3 regions of the Achromobacter sp. DH1f genome follow, and region 3 is predicted to be linked to each of the others. Evidence: predicted binding sites of a transcription regulator. Region 3 holds the regulator's gene; each other region holds the start of a gene.
What was found. Region 3 encodes HrcA, which represses chaperone genes, less so after heat shock. Its sites were predicted from a motif close to TTAGCACTCNNNNNNNNNGAGTGCTAA; they were not measured.
Positions count from the first base shown of each region.

Region 1 (4,712 bases), on a different contig from region 3:
CCACGCCGCCACCAGCCACGACGCCTTCTTCCACAGCAGCGCGGGTAGCGTGCAGGGCATCTTCGACGCGGGCCTTCTTTTCCTTCATTTCGACTTCGGTGGCAGCGCCAACGCGAATCACGGCAACGCCGCCGGCCAGCTTGGCCACGCGTTCTTGCAGCTTTTCACGGTCGTAGTCGGACGTGGCTTCTTCGATCTGGATACGGACTTGCTTGACGCGAGCCTCGATCGACTTGCTGTCGCCAGCGCCGTCGATGATCGTGGTGTTTTCCTTGCCCACTTCGATGCGCTTGGCTTGGCCCAGTTCAGCCAGGCCGGCCTTTTCCAGCGACATGCCGGTTTCTTCGGAGATCACCGTGCCGCCCGTCAGGATGGCGATGTCTTCCAGCATGGCCTTGCGGCGGTCGCCGAAGCCCGGAGCCTTGACGGCGGTGGTCTTCAGGATGCCACGGATGTTGTTCACCACCAGGGTGGCCAGCGCTTCGCCTTCGACGTCTTCGGCGATGATCAGCAGCGGACGGCTCGACTTGGCGACTTGTTCCAGCACGGGCAGCAGGTCACGGATGTTGCTGATCTTCTTGTCGAAGATCAGGACAAACGGGTCTTCCAGCACGGCAACTTGCTTTTCCGGGCTGTTGATGAAGTAGGGCGACAGGTAGCCGCGGTCGAATTGCATGCCTTCGACGACGTCCAGCTCGTTTTCCAGCGACTTGCCGTCTTCGACGGTGATGACGCCTTCCTTGCCGACCTTGTCCATCGCGTCAGCGATGATCTGGCCGATGGAGGAATCGCTGTTGGCCGAGATCGAGCCGACTTGAGCGATTTCCTTGCTGGTCGTGACCGGCTTGGATTGCTTCTTCAGTTCGGCGACGGCGGCGGCGACAGCCTTGTCGATGCCGCGCTTCAGGTCGATCGGGTTGAAACCGGCGGCAACGTACTTCAGGCCTTCCATGACGATGGCTTGAGCCAGCACGGTGGCGGTGGTGGTGCCGTCACCGGCGTTGTCGGAGGTCTTGGAGGCAACGTCCTTGACCAGCTGGGCGCCGATGTTCTCGAACTTGTCCTTCAGTTCGATTTCCTTGGCGACGGACACGCCGTCCTTGGTCACGGTCGGGGCGCCGAACGAGCGCTCCAGCACGACGTTGCGACCCTTGGGGCCCAGGGTGGTCTTGACAGCGTTGGCGAGGACATTCACGCCGCGGACGATGCGCACACGGGCGTCGTCACCGAACAATACTTGCTTGGCAGCCATTTGTTAGCTTCCTTCGAAAATTCGTTTGAGGCAGGGTTTACTGGACCACGGCGAGGATTTCGTCCTCGCGGATGACGAGCAGCTCTTCGCCGTCAACCTTCACGGACTGGCCGGCGTACTTGCCGAACAGAACCTTGTCGCCAGCCTTCAGGTCGACCGGCAGAATCTTGCCGTCTTCGGTCTTCTTGCCGGGGCCGACGGCCACGACTTCACCCTGGTCGGGCTTTTCAGCGGCGCTGTCGGGGATGACGATGCCCGACGCAGTCTTGCGCTCGTTTTCGAGGCGTTTGACGATCACGCGATCGCCCAGGGGACGCAAGGCCATGAGGAACTCCTGTTACTTAAGAAGAAAGTGAATGATCGGTTTGGCCCGGGAGACTGTTAGCACTCACCGGAGTCGAGTGCTAATTATAGGGATGATGTGGTGGGGTTCAAGGGGGCGGGGGCGGGCTGTTACATCTTGGGAGGGGCGGAGGGGCCCTGAAGAATGTAACTGCGTGGGGCATTGCCGGTGGCTTGCGATGGATCAGCCGGCCGGAAGGCGCCGGCTTGCGCCACGGCGATCGGCGTTGCACTGACCGCCAGCAGGGCGCCGCGGCGCGTCAGCGGGGGATCCCCGCGGCGAAAGCGCAGCCTACGAAAACGTAGCCTGCGGAAACGTAGTTGGACACTTTAAATACGCAGTTAGCCGGTGCGAGAGTGGAACCTAGATATTGAACAGCTTGATGAATGCATCGGCATCGCCGCCGCCCCATTCTTTGAAAGAGTCAATGTGTATGACGCCAAATGGAATGCTGTCTTCTTTGATCACATTCTCTGTTACGTGCTCAAGGTACTTGATGGTGCGCACGGGAGCATAATTCTTATATGCGTGAATGACCAAAAATACAGGATTCGAGAGAGATTTATCCCGGAATTGATTGAGCAAAAGATACTGACCGACAACCACTTTCGCCATATTGTAAGAGTCAAGTTCTATGAGTACTTGTCTTCCATTGTGCTCAAAGTAGTGGTCAACGGAGGAGCTGAGTTTTCGTCCCTTTTTATCCTCAATTGTGTAAACCGTTCCTTTCAAGAGTGTTACGTCTCTAACTTTCTTGCCGAAGAGGTCGGTGAAGATTTTCTCGTTGTCTTTTGCTAATGCCATAAAAAGCCTAATTAAATTCGGAAGGCAAGCAGCAAGAATGCCCAATTCGCGTAATATTTTATGCTCTGCAGCCCTAGAGGAAAATTAGATTTTGTCGATTTTAGAGAAGCCTAAAAATCTTTAGCTCAGCCGTTGGCTGATACTGAGGATTGCTAACGGAAGGACTGCTCCTGGCCGGTTACAGCTGTTTGCGACCGTCTGCTCCCGGCCTACTGCAGAAATTCGCTAGTAAGTCGGCTTAAATTATGAACTTAAGATTTTGCACGCTCGCACATGCAGTGAATGACCAAAACGTAATATGACACTTTAAATAATGTGGAGAACTGACCACGGCCGACGCGAACATCTACCCAGCTTTGAGTATCCGAACTTCGCTATCTTTTTGCTTCGAATGCTGAAAAGTCTAGCCCACTAGCCTTGAGCTTGTCCGCGCCACGGCGCATGAGTTCGAGAAACTTGGGTTGGTCTGCTTTCAACGCCTTAAGTTGAGACAGACAGCGAGCGTAGTCCGAGGGGCATCCAGAGTTCGCCGGTAGTGCTTGTGCGAGTGCAACAGCTTCCACGGCTTTGAAGGCGCCGAAAAATGATGTCTTGGAACGACCCGCCAAGAAATCGTCAATGCTTCTCATGAGGTTGCCTTCTACCTCTGACGATACGTCTTGCGCCAACCGACAATCCTTGAACATGGGGGTGCCTATGATTGAGCCATTGCCGAAGCAAACGAGTGCAACGTGATCACCTCGCTGCAATTTCGCAGCCGCATCGGAGCTAGTTCCTATCAGGGAGGCTTGAGGAGCGATGTAGCCCTTGCCGCGTAGAACCAAGTAGGGAGCGTTACGCAGCCCGCTCTTGATACTCGTCACGGTTCCTAACAGAAGAACCTTTTTCCCGAAGAATTTTTTGTCTGCGGCCACTTCGTTGGCGTTGTAGTGTGCAGCCACCTGCTCAGCCGATGTCAAATCAGCCTGGATCGCCTTAGCTGCCTCGGTGGGCTTTGACATGAACAACTTAACCTCTTCACCTACCAATACAGCGGCCACACTACGCTCGAGGTCAGACGGTTCATAGACACCGGTTGCGCGTACAGCTGCATGAAGGCCGAGGAGTGTCATTACGGCCAACCAAGGGGAAATCCGCATCTCGATGCTCTTTTTTGTCGAAGTAGTTTCGAGATATTACGGCAATCAAGTTTTGGGCGGGACGTCTACCGCGGCCATGGGCTTCTCCCCGGTGTGAATGGTTCTTTGTAACTCATGGCCGGGCAAGCGTGTCTCGAGCTTGGGTCGAGTCAAAAATGCCAAGAAATTTTCGCCTTGGAGCCGTTTTCTCCAGGATCGCCCCATCGAGAAGACGGTCTAATTCGCCCTTTAATGGACGCGCAGCTTGAGCGCCTAGTGCGCCGAGCTTTTCAACGCCTTCGCGTGCGCGATCCGCCAGGCCGAACATCGCTACGATTTGGCAACACATCACCCAAGCGGCGGTGACAGGCGGACCTTGCTGGATGATGCATGCACCTGCCTCCTTACGAAGTTCGACGCTGCGCCTTTCACGAGCCTTTTTCGAGACATTGATGCAAAGCCACGCACAGTTATACGCCCAGCGTAGATTTCTAGGATCAATTTTCACGCTGAGGAAGCGAGCATGATTGAGTGCGTCTTCGAGCTTAACCAGTTCTAAAAAGTTCATTCAATTTAGTGATTAGGCCATCACCAAGTGGACTTCCCCGGTCAGACACCACGGCCTAATGAAAATATTCGATGCGAGCCCGGTTTTCTGAATATTTTATTGGTGGGAAAATTTTCATAAATAAAGTGTATAGTTACCTTTTGATCGATTTTGTTTTATTTTGGCGCGCCTGGGCGAACCGTTACACCCAAGCCCGATGAAACGTCTATGGCATGCAGTCAATGATAGGCGGACGGCTTGCTCCTGGCTCAACGAAGAAAGGCCCGTTCGGTCTGAGTCACTTCCTACACGTGGCTCGCCTACGGATACGTCCGGGGCACGGGCCGTTTAACTCTGCAACCTCCGGACATGAATATGCTCAACAAGATGGACCAGCCTTACGATCAAGTCATCGCTATGGTCGATCGGTCCCTTGCCGAAATTTCCGGAAAGATCACAGTCAATGGCAACCTCGATCTGATAGCTGCGATTGACCATTCCAGGGCATTGCTGGAGACGTTCCGCGATAAGACGGTGAAAGACGTCAGTGAACTCAGAGAGTTATCCGAGTGGGACACATTTACCATCGCGCTCTACGGAGAGACTAATGCGGGAAAGTCGACCCTGATCGAGACTTTGCGTATTCAA
Region 1 is NZ_AYMF01000054.1:4,737-9,448, forward strand. Features, by position in the region: gene groL (chaperonin GroEL) at 1-1,252, opposite strand, end outside; gene groES (co-chaperone GroES) at 1,290-1,577, opposite strand; gene U858_RS35830 (hypothetical protein) at 1,959-2,399, opposite strand; gene U858_RS34525 (hypothetical protein) at 2,774-3,538, opposite strand; gene U858_RS35835 (hypothetical protein) at 3,651-4,085, opposite strand; gene U858_RS0132235 (hypothetical protein) at 4,440-4,712, shown strand, end outside.
Region 1: the regulator HrcA is predicted to act here: its motif matches at 1,634-1,660, upstream of groES (co-chaperone GroES).

Region 2 (4,712 bases), on a different contig from region 3:
GTGTTCGGTCTTGGCGACCTCGTCGGTCTTGCCTTGCAGGTCTTCCAGCGCCACAGCCAGCGCCTGATTGCGGATAGTGCGCTCGACCGGCGACAGCTGGTTCAGCCCCAGCATGCGGATCAGCGGCCGCAGGCTGATGCCATTGACGAACAAGGTCAGCAGCACGAACCCGGTGGTGGCCACCGCGATGAACTGGCGCGCCTCTTCGGGCACGCCGGTCTGCTCGGTCACGGCCAGCGCCAACGCCAGCGACACTGCGCCCCGCAGGCCGCCCCACAGCATCACCGCCTTATAGGGATTGCTGACCTTGGTGCCCAGTTTGGTCAGGCCCAGCAGGGGCAACAGGCCGAACACCACGATCGCACGCGCCACCAGGGTCACCACGAACACGACCCCGACCAGCACCAGTTCCTGCCAATCGGCCGCGGCCATCAGCTTGGGAATCAGCATGGCGGCGAACAGGAAGATGAGGGAATTGGCCCAGAATCCGAATTGTTCCCAGGCGCTGGACAGGTATTCGAAGGTGGTGGGCGACATGCGGGTGCGCCCGGTGGACCCGACGACCAGGCCCGCGATCACGGTGGCAACCACGCCCGACACGTTCAGGTAATGCTCGGAAATGAAGAACGACAGGTAGGCCAGCGTCAGCGTCAGCGTGATTTCGGCGGTGGGAAAGCCGCGCAGCCAGGCGAACAGGAAACAGGCCAGGCGCCCCATGGCGAAACCCGCAATGCCGCCGCCGATGAAGTGCACGATGAAGTCGTTGAAAATGCCGCTGACGGTCAGTTCGCCGTGCCCGCCCAGAACGGCCAGCAGCACGGAATACAAGGCGATGGACGCCGCGTCGTTGAACAGGCTTTCGCCTTCAACCAGCGTGGTCAGGCGCTTGGGCGCGCCGACTTCGCGGAAGATGCCCACCACGGCCACCGGGTCGGTGGTCGCCACGATGGCGCCCAGCAGCAGGCACACCACGAGGCCGTAGGGCGAAATGGCGTCCAGCGTCACGCCCACCACCACCGTACACACCACCACGGCCACGATGGCCATCATCAGGATGGGCCCGATGTCGTCCATCAGCCGACGCACGTTCATGGACAGCGCAGTCTCGAACAGCAGCACCGGCAGGAAGACCATCAGGAAGGTCTCGGACGAGATCTCGAACCGTTCCAGCGAATCCAGGAAATCCCCGATCCAGCTGGGCGCCCAGCCGTGCACGTGCACGATGATGCCCAGCAAGCAGCCGACGATAGCCAGCAGCACCGAGTAGGGCAGCTTGAGGCGACCGGCCAGGGGCGGCATGAAGCACACCAGTGTCAACAGGCCGGCCAGGCCGAATACGAGAAAACCTACATCCATGGAAAACGCCGCGTCCCGATCATGAAGCTTGTGAGAAGTTCCACAAGAATAGCGGGTTTTCGCGCAAGTCCTGCCGTGGGCGCATGACCCACCACGTTTCGTTACGCCATCCCGACCGCTGCGCATGCGCCGAGCCGCGACTTTTTCGGTAAGGTAGTGGCCGTGCAGAACTTTGCAGGAGCCGCACTTGGCACGCGTCCACACCCTGGCCCGGCGCAATGATCCCCCGGCCATGCTTGTCCAATTGACAGATTGCCACCTGTTCGGCGAGCCCGAAACCGTGATGCTGGGCGTCAATACCGATGCCAGCCTGCGCGCCGTGCTGCGCCAGATCGAGGCCGACGGCAAGCATCCCGACCTGCTTCTGGCCACCGGCGACCTGTCCCAGGACGGTGAACCCGCGGCCTACCGGCGCCTGGCGGCCACCCTCGGCTCGGCCCCGGCGCTGGAAGGCGCGCAGATTCGCTGCCTGCCCGGCAACCATGACCTGCCGGCGGCGATGCGCCAGGAACTGCCCGAGTGGTCGGTGCCCGTGACCGACGTGGGCGCCTGGCGCGTGGTCTCGCTGGACACCACCGTGCCGGGTTCGAACGCCGGCCATCTGCCCGACAGCCAGCTGGACTTGCTGGAAGCCGCCCTGGCCGAGGCGCCCGGCCGGCACACGCTATTGGCCATGCACCACAACCCGATGCAGATCGACAGCCACTGGCACGACTCGATGATGATCGACAACCCGCAGGCGCTGTTCAAGCTGCTGACGCGCTGGCCGCAGGTGCGCGTGCTGCTGTGGGGCCACGTGCACCACGAATTCGATCGCCGCCGGCACAACCTGCGCATGCTGGCCACCCCGTCCACCTGCTTTCAGTTCAGCATCCGCGACGGCAAGCACGTGGTGGACAACCTGGCCCCGGGCTATCGCTGGATCAAGCTCTACCAAGACGGCTCGATGGCCACCGGCGTGCGCCGCGTGCAGGATGCGCTGTGGCACACGGCGCAGGCCGAGCCGGGCAGCGCGCAGGCAGCATAGATGCTTCGCGCAATAAAAAACGGGGCACCATATGCGTGGTGCCCCGCAAGCATCCGTCTCATAGGGGAGGGGAAAGAGGAGAAGCCGAGACGGATGACAAGACTGCCAACCAAAGTTTGCGGTCTACGTGAAGTTAGGCGGTGCGCACCTCATTAAGTTTCTGGAATCGCGCGTTATTTCACGATGAATTTGTATCAATTTATTGGCGTCTCGCATCGCCCTGCCTGTATCGGCGACGTGGCATACGCGCAGGCGGCGCCGGCAAAAGAAAAGGGCTGCCCGAGGCAGCCCTTTGCGTGGCGCGAATGCAGGATCAGGCGGCGAGGTTGCCGCGCATTTTCTTCAGTGCGGCCGCTTCGATCTGGCGGATGCGTTCGGCGGATACGCCGAATTCCTGCGCCAGTTCGTGCAGCGTGGCGCCACCGTCGTCTTGCAGCCAACGGGCTTCGACGATGCGGCGCGAGCGCGGGTCCAGGGCTTCGAGGGCGCCGGACAGGCCCGAGCTTTGCAGCTGGTCGCGCGCGGCGCGTTCCAGCACGCGGGTCGGTTCCTGGCGGCCTTCGTCGGACAGGTACGCGATGGGCGCGTAGCTGTCGTCATCGTCGTCCTGGTTTTCAAGCGACATGTCGCGGCCGGACAGGCGCACTTCCATTTCGCTGACGTCTTCGCGGCGCACATTGAGTTCGCGCGCGATGTGATCGACCTGTTCGGGGTCGAGCGTCTGGCCGTCGGGGCGCATGCTGCGCAGGTTGAAGAACAGCTTGCGCTGGGCCTTGGTGGTAGCCACCTTGACCAGACGCCAGTTGCGAATGATGTATTCGTGGATTTCGGCCTTGATCCAGTGGACGGCGAACGACACCAGGCGCACGCCGCGCTCGGGGTCGAAGCGTTTGACGGCCTTCATCAGGCCGACGTTGCCTTCCTGGATCAGGTCGGCGTGGGGCAACCCATAGCCCAGGTACTGGCGAGCCACCGACACCACCAGGCGCAGGTGCGACAGCACGAGTTCGCGCGCGGCGCCCAGGTCTTCCTGGTCGCGCAGGCGACGGCCCAGTTCGGTCTCGCGCTCGGCGGACAGGACCGGCAGGCGATTGACTGCGGAAATGTACGCGTCGATCGTGCCGAGTGCGCCCGGATTGGCAATGGCCAACGCCAGGGCGTTGCCGGAAGCGGCCAACGAGGTACTGGGTTGTTTCATAGCGGCGGTCTCCGGAAAGCGAAGGGGTAAAGACATGGATTCGATGTTAGCACTCTAGTAAAGGGAGTGCTAATTCGACTATTGCGGCGCGTCAAAGTTTCCTTCGCTAAGCGCGTCCCTATTTATTTTTCCCTGCAAAAGCAAAGCCGCCCGCCCGCCGGGCCGTCCCAAGGGCGGGCAGCCCCCACGGGGGGCAGCAAGCGCGCGAAGCGCGTGCAGCGTGGGGGCTCTCCCCCCCCCTACCAACCCAGGCGCTTCAAACCCTCGGCGGTGGACTCGCCGTCCGGGCGGACGAACAGGGCGCCGCGGGGGTCCAGGAAGACCTGGTACTTCGCGCCGTCGAAAAGCGGCATGTAGGCCGCACTGCCGAATTGGACATCGACGAAGGGGAACCAGTTCGGGAAACTTTGCTTGAGCTGGCCCAGATCCGGCGCAGGCCAGTCGTCCAGGGCGTGTACCGAACGGGTAGCCGAGGCTTCGCGCGCCGCGTCGCTGTAGCGGCCGGACAGGCGTTCAAGGCGATACAGCGGCGGCACGCCGGCCATCAGGGCCGGCAGGCGCCAGCGCACGACGCGCGCGTCGATCTGCCACTGGTCGCCGTACAACACATATTGCCGGGCGCCCACGCCCGGCGCGGTGGCGCTGACCTGGAACTGGCCGTCGGCCTGCTGGCGCGCCTCGATCCGGGCAACCGGCTGGTCGGTGGTCAGCCTGAAGAACTGCACCAGCGACAAGGCCAGCAAGCCGGACACGCCGCCCAGCAGCAACAGCATCAGGCCAAACAGGCGCCGCACCGGGCGGAACTGGAAGGTGCGACGGCCGCGCTCGTCGCGCGGGCCGCCCTTGCCCAGCAGCATCGCGATGCCCGGCAGGAACAGGACGATCGCGGCCAGCAGGATCCAGACGAAGGGAGCGATTCCGTTGATCAAATCAGGCGGTCCTTAACGAGAACGGCGGGGCGGGCGGTGGCGCACCGGGCGCCGACAGCCTGCCGCGGCAGGCTGCCCAGTATAGAAGCGGGGCCTCAGACGGCCGGTTTTCCAAGCCGTTCGACGTGAAACCGGATGTGATCTTCGATGAACGTCGAGATGAAGTAGTAGCCGTGGTCGTAGCCGTCCTGGCGACGCAGCG
Region 2 is NZ_AYMF01000029.1:226,260-230,971, forward strand. Features, by position in the region: gene U858_RS0125240 (cation:proton antiporter) at 1-1,356, opposite strand, end outside; gene cpdA (3',5'-cyclic-AMP phosphodiesterase) at 1,544-2,383, shown strand; gene rpoH (RNA polymerase sigma factor RpoH) at 2,697-3,617, opposite strand; gene U858_RS0125255 (hypothetical protein) at 3,821-4,510, opposite strand; gene fghA (S-formylglutathione hydrolase) at 4,606-4,712, opposite strand, start outside.
Region 2: the regulator HrcA is predicted to act here: its motif matches at 3,628-3,654, upstream of rpoH (RNA polymerase sigma factor RpoH).

Region 3 (4,712 bases):
AATAGGCCTCGATGCGGGCCGCCAGGGAATCCAGGTAGGCCGGTTCTTCGTGAAAGCGCTTGATGAAGCGCAGTTCCGGCTGGTCGCGCAGGCGCCCGGCATGGCGCGTGACGGCATCGACCACGGTGGCCGTGGTGCTGGCGGCGTATTGCGGATACAGCGGCACGGTCAGGATGCGTTCGCAGCCCTTTGCCCGCAGGCGGGTTATCGCGTCGGGAATCGACGGATTGCCGTAGCGCATGCCCAGTTCCACCACCGCGTCGATGCCGGCCGCCGTCAACGCCGCTTGCACGCCTTCGGCCTGGCGGCGGCTGTAGACCATCAGGGGCGAACCTTCCTTGAGCCAGACGCCGGCATAGCGCGGCTCGAGCTTCTTGGGACGCATGGTCAGCACCAGCCCGTGCAGGATCGGCTTCCAGAGATAGCGCGGGATCTCGATCACGCGCGGGTCCGACAGGAATTCGCCCAGGTACTTGCGGATGTCTTTCTTGCTGGGGGTGTCCGGCGTGCCCAGGTTCACCAGCAGCACGCCGACCTTGCCCGGGCCCCGCGGCGGCGGGTCCTCGTTGAAGGGATCGTCCTGCTCGGTTTCGGGCAGGTAGCGTTCAGGCCAGAGATACTTGAACAGGCGAAGAAACACAAAAACTCCCCTTCCTCCGCAAGGAGGATGTCGGTTCGAATGGAACTACTGGTTGTGGCTGAGGGCGTTGGACAAGAGACGCGCCGTGATGTCCACGATGGGAATGACGCGTTCGTAGGCCATGCGGGTGGGGCCGATCACGCCGAGCGTGCCGACCACCTTGCCATCCACGCCGTAGGGCGCGGTGATGACCGAGACTTCTTCCATCGGCACCAGCTGGGAATCGCCGCCGATGTAGATCTGCACGCCCTGCGCCCGACTGGATACGTCCAGCAGTTGCAGCAGGTCGGTTTTCTTTTCGAACAGCGAGAACATCTTGCGCAGGCGGTCCATGTCGGACGCGATGTCGGTCACGTCCAGCAGCTTGCGTTCGCCGGAAATGACCATGGCGTCGCCGTCTTCGGCGGCTTCGGCGCTGGCCTCGACCGCGGCCTGCATCAGGCGCGAGATGTCTTCGCGCAGTTGTGCCAGTTCGGTGGACAGGGTGCGGCGCACCGCGTCGAACGACTTGCCGGCGAAATGGATGTTGAAGAAATTGCCGGCTTCCAGCAATTCGGCTTCGACGTAGTCGCGCTGCACGAACAGGATACGGTTCTGCACGTCGCCATCGGGGGTGACGATGATGAGCAGGACGCGCTTGTCGGACAGGCGGATGAATTCGATCTGGCGAAACACCTGGGCCCGTTTGGGCGTGAGCACCACACCGGCGAACTGGGTCAGGTTCGAGAGCAGCGCCGCCGCGGCATTGACTGCGCGGGTGGGCTCGGCGGCCGACAGCATCTCGCCCATGTTGTGCGGCTGGATCTGGTAGGACTGCACCGCCAGCAGGGAATCGACGAACATGCGGTATCCGCGCGGCGTGGGGACGCGCCCCGCCGACGTGTGCGGACTGTGGATCAGTCCCAGCTCTTCCAGATCCGCCATGACATTGCGGATGGTGGCGGGCGACAGATCGAACACTTTCGAAAGCGTCCGCGAACCGACTGGTTGCCCATCGGCGATGTAGCGTTCGATCAACGCCTTCAGTAATGCGCGTGCGCGGTCATCCATAGCGTGTATTTTAGGGAATCTTTTCCAATTAAGGCGATTTTTGTCCCGCCAACCGATATGCGGCCCCATATAATCGGCTAAGCGGCCGCTTGTCGGGCCGATTTCGCCTTCGCTGTTTGGCTTTTCAGATTCGCCTTGCCACCATGCACTTTCCTACCGTCGCGCTGATCGGCAGATACCAGGACACCGGCCTGGACGCCCCGCTAAGAGCGCTTGCGCACGCGCTGACGCAAGCGGGCAGGCAGGTGCTGGTCGATGCCGACACCGCCCGCAACACTGGCCTGACCGAATACCCCGTCGCCACGCTTGAACAGATCGGCCAGAGTGCATCGCTCGCGGTCGTGATGGGCGGCGACGGCACCGTGCTGGGCGCCGCGCGCCACCTGGCGCCCTACGGCGTGCCGCTGGTCGGCATCAACCATGGCCGCCTGGGCTTCATCACCGACATCCCGCTGCAGGACGCACACGGCGCGCTGGCGCGCGTGCTGGAAGGCAGCTACCAGATCGAAGCGCGCATGCTGCTCGAAGGCAGCGTCTGGCGGGGCAACCAGAAAATGTATTCCGCCACGGCCCTGAACGACGTGGTCCTGAACCGCGCGGGGCGCGGCGGCATGATCGAAGTCCGCGTCGAACTCGACGGCGCCTTCATGTACACGCAGCGCGCCGACGGCCTGATCATCGCCACGCCCACCGGCTCGACCGCCTACGCGCTGTCGGCCAACGGCCCCATCCTGCACCCCGGCATGAACGCCATGGTGCTGGTGCCGGTGGCGCCCCAGACCTTGTCCAACCGCCCTATCGTCATTCCCGACAGCGGCGTGCTGAACATGACGCTGACGGCCATGGGCCGCGTCGAAGTCGGCGCCAGCGTGCATTTCGACATGCAGACCTGGTCCGACCTGCAACCCGGCGACCGCATCGTCGTGCAACGCGCACCCTATACCATCCGCTTCGTGCACCCGGAAGGCTACAGCTTCTTTTCCACGCTGCGCCGCAAGCTGCACTGGAACCTGATGCCGCAAGCCACCGACAACGTAGAGTAATTAGCGCCCAGACATGCTGCGCACCCTGCACATCCGCGACTTTGTCATCGTCGAACAGACCGAGATCCATTTCGGTCCTGGCTTTACCGTCTTCTCCGGCGAAACCGGGGCAGGCAAATCCATTCTCATCGATGCCCTGGCGCTGGCGCTGGGCGAGCGTGGCGACGTCAGCGTGCTGCGTGAAGGCGCCACGCGCGCCGACATCACCGCCGTGTTCGACACCCCGCGCGCGCTGCACGCGTGGCTGGCCGAACGCGAAATCGACGCCGACGAAGAACTGGCGCTGCGCCGCGTGATCGACGCGCAGGGCCGCAGCCGCGCCTACATCAACGGCACCCCGGCCACCGTGGCACAGTTGCGCGAACTGGGCGACAGCCTGGTCGACATCCATGGCCAGCACGCGCATCAAAGCCTGATGCGCCCCGACGCCCAACGCGACCTGCTCGATGCGCACGGCGGCCATGGCGACCTGCGCCAGGCCGTGGGCCAGGCCTGGAAGCAATGGCGCGCCCTGGCGCGCCAACTTGAAGGCGCCGAAAAAGACGCGGCCAGCCTCGCCACCGAACGCGAACGGCTGCAATGGCAGGTCGACGAGCTCGACCGCCTGGGCCTGGCGCCCGACGAATGGGATGCGCTGCAATCCGAACACACCCGGCTGGCGCATTCGCAATCGCTGCTCGATGGCGCCACCCAGATCCTGGAAGCCCTGGACGGCGAAGGCGATTCCGCGCATCACCGCCTGACCTCGGCCAACCACCGCATCCAGCAGATGCTGCGCCACGACACCGGCCTGCAAGGCATCTACGACGAACTGGAATCGGCCCGCATCGCCATCAGCGAAGCCGTGTCCGATCTGAACAACTACGTCAGCCGCGTCGACCTGGATCCCCAGCGCCTGGCCGACGTCGAAGCGCGCCTGGGCACGGTGTTCGAGACCGCCCGCAAATTCCGCGTCGAACCCGACGCCCTGTGCGAACTGCGCGACAGCCTGCACGCCGAACTGGCCGCGCTGCAAGCCGCCACCGATATCGACGCGCTGCGCGCGCAGGCCCAGGCAGCCCAGGCGCAATACGATGCCGCCGCCGCCAAGCTGTCCACGGCGCGCCGCAAAGTCGCCAAGGACCTGGGCAAGCAAGTCACCCAGGCCATGCAGACGCTGGCCATGCAGGGCGGCAAGTTCGAGCCGTCCCTGTCGGCCGCCACCCCTTCGGCCCACGGCAACGAACAGGTCGAATTCCTGGTGGCCGGCCATGCCGGCACCACGCCGCGCCCCTTGGCCAAGGTGGCTTCGGGCGGCGAACTGTCGCGCATCTCGCTGGCGCTGTCCGTCATTGCCAGCCGCGCGGCCCGCGTACCCACCCTGATCTTCGACGAAGTCGACAGCGGCGTGGGCGGCGCGGTGGCCGAGGCCGTCGGCAAGCTGCTGCGCGAGCTGGGCGAACGCCATCAAGTGCTGTGCGTGACCCACCTGCCCCAGGTAGCCGCCTGCGGCAACAGCCAGTTCCTGGTCAGCAAGACGGAATCGCGCGGCACCACCCGGTCGCGCATCGAAGAACTGGACGACGGCGCCCGGGTCGAGGAAATCGCCCGCATGCTGGGCGGCATCAAGCTCACCGCCACCACCCGCGAACACGCCCGCGAGATGCTGGCCGGTTTCGGGCATACGCCGGCCTGACCCTCGCGCCCGGCTCGTTGGCCGGGCAGACATCCGCTTTTCATCCCGCTCACAGGAATAAAAAAAGCCCCTTCTTGGAGAAGGGGCTTTTGCCTTCACTGGACCACGGCGAGCGCGGCCGTGGCCAGTGGGTCCCGCGAAGAAAAGCTCAGCGGCCTTTCAGGCAGCTGCCGCAGATGCCGTACAGCACCATTGCGTGGCTTTCCAGCGCGAAGCCGTTGTCCTTGGCGATCTTTTGCTGGCGCTTTTCGATGTCCGGGTCCGAGAACTCGACCACCTTGCCGCAGTTCGTGCAGATGAGGTG
Region 3 is NZ_AYMF01000010.1:285,423-290,134, reverse strand. Features, by position in the region: gene hemH (ferrochelatase) at 1-640, opposite strand, end outside; gene hrcA (heat-inducible transcriptional repressor HrcA) at 686-1,690, opposite strand; gene U858_RS0109150 (NAD kinase) at 1,834-2,733, shown strand; gene recN (DNA repair protein RecN) at 2,747-4,408, shown strand; gene fur (ferric iron uptake transcriptional regulator) at 4,557-4,712, opposite strand, start outside.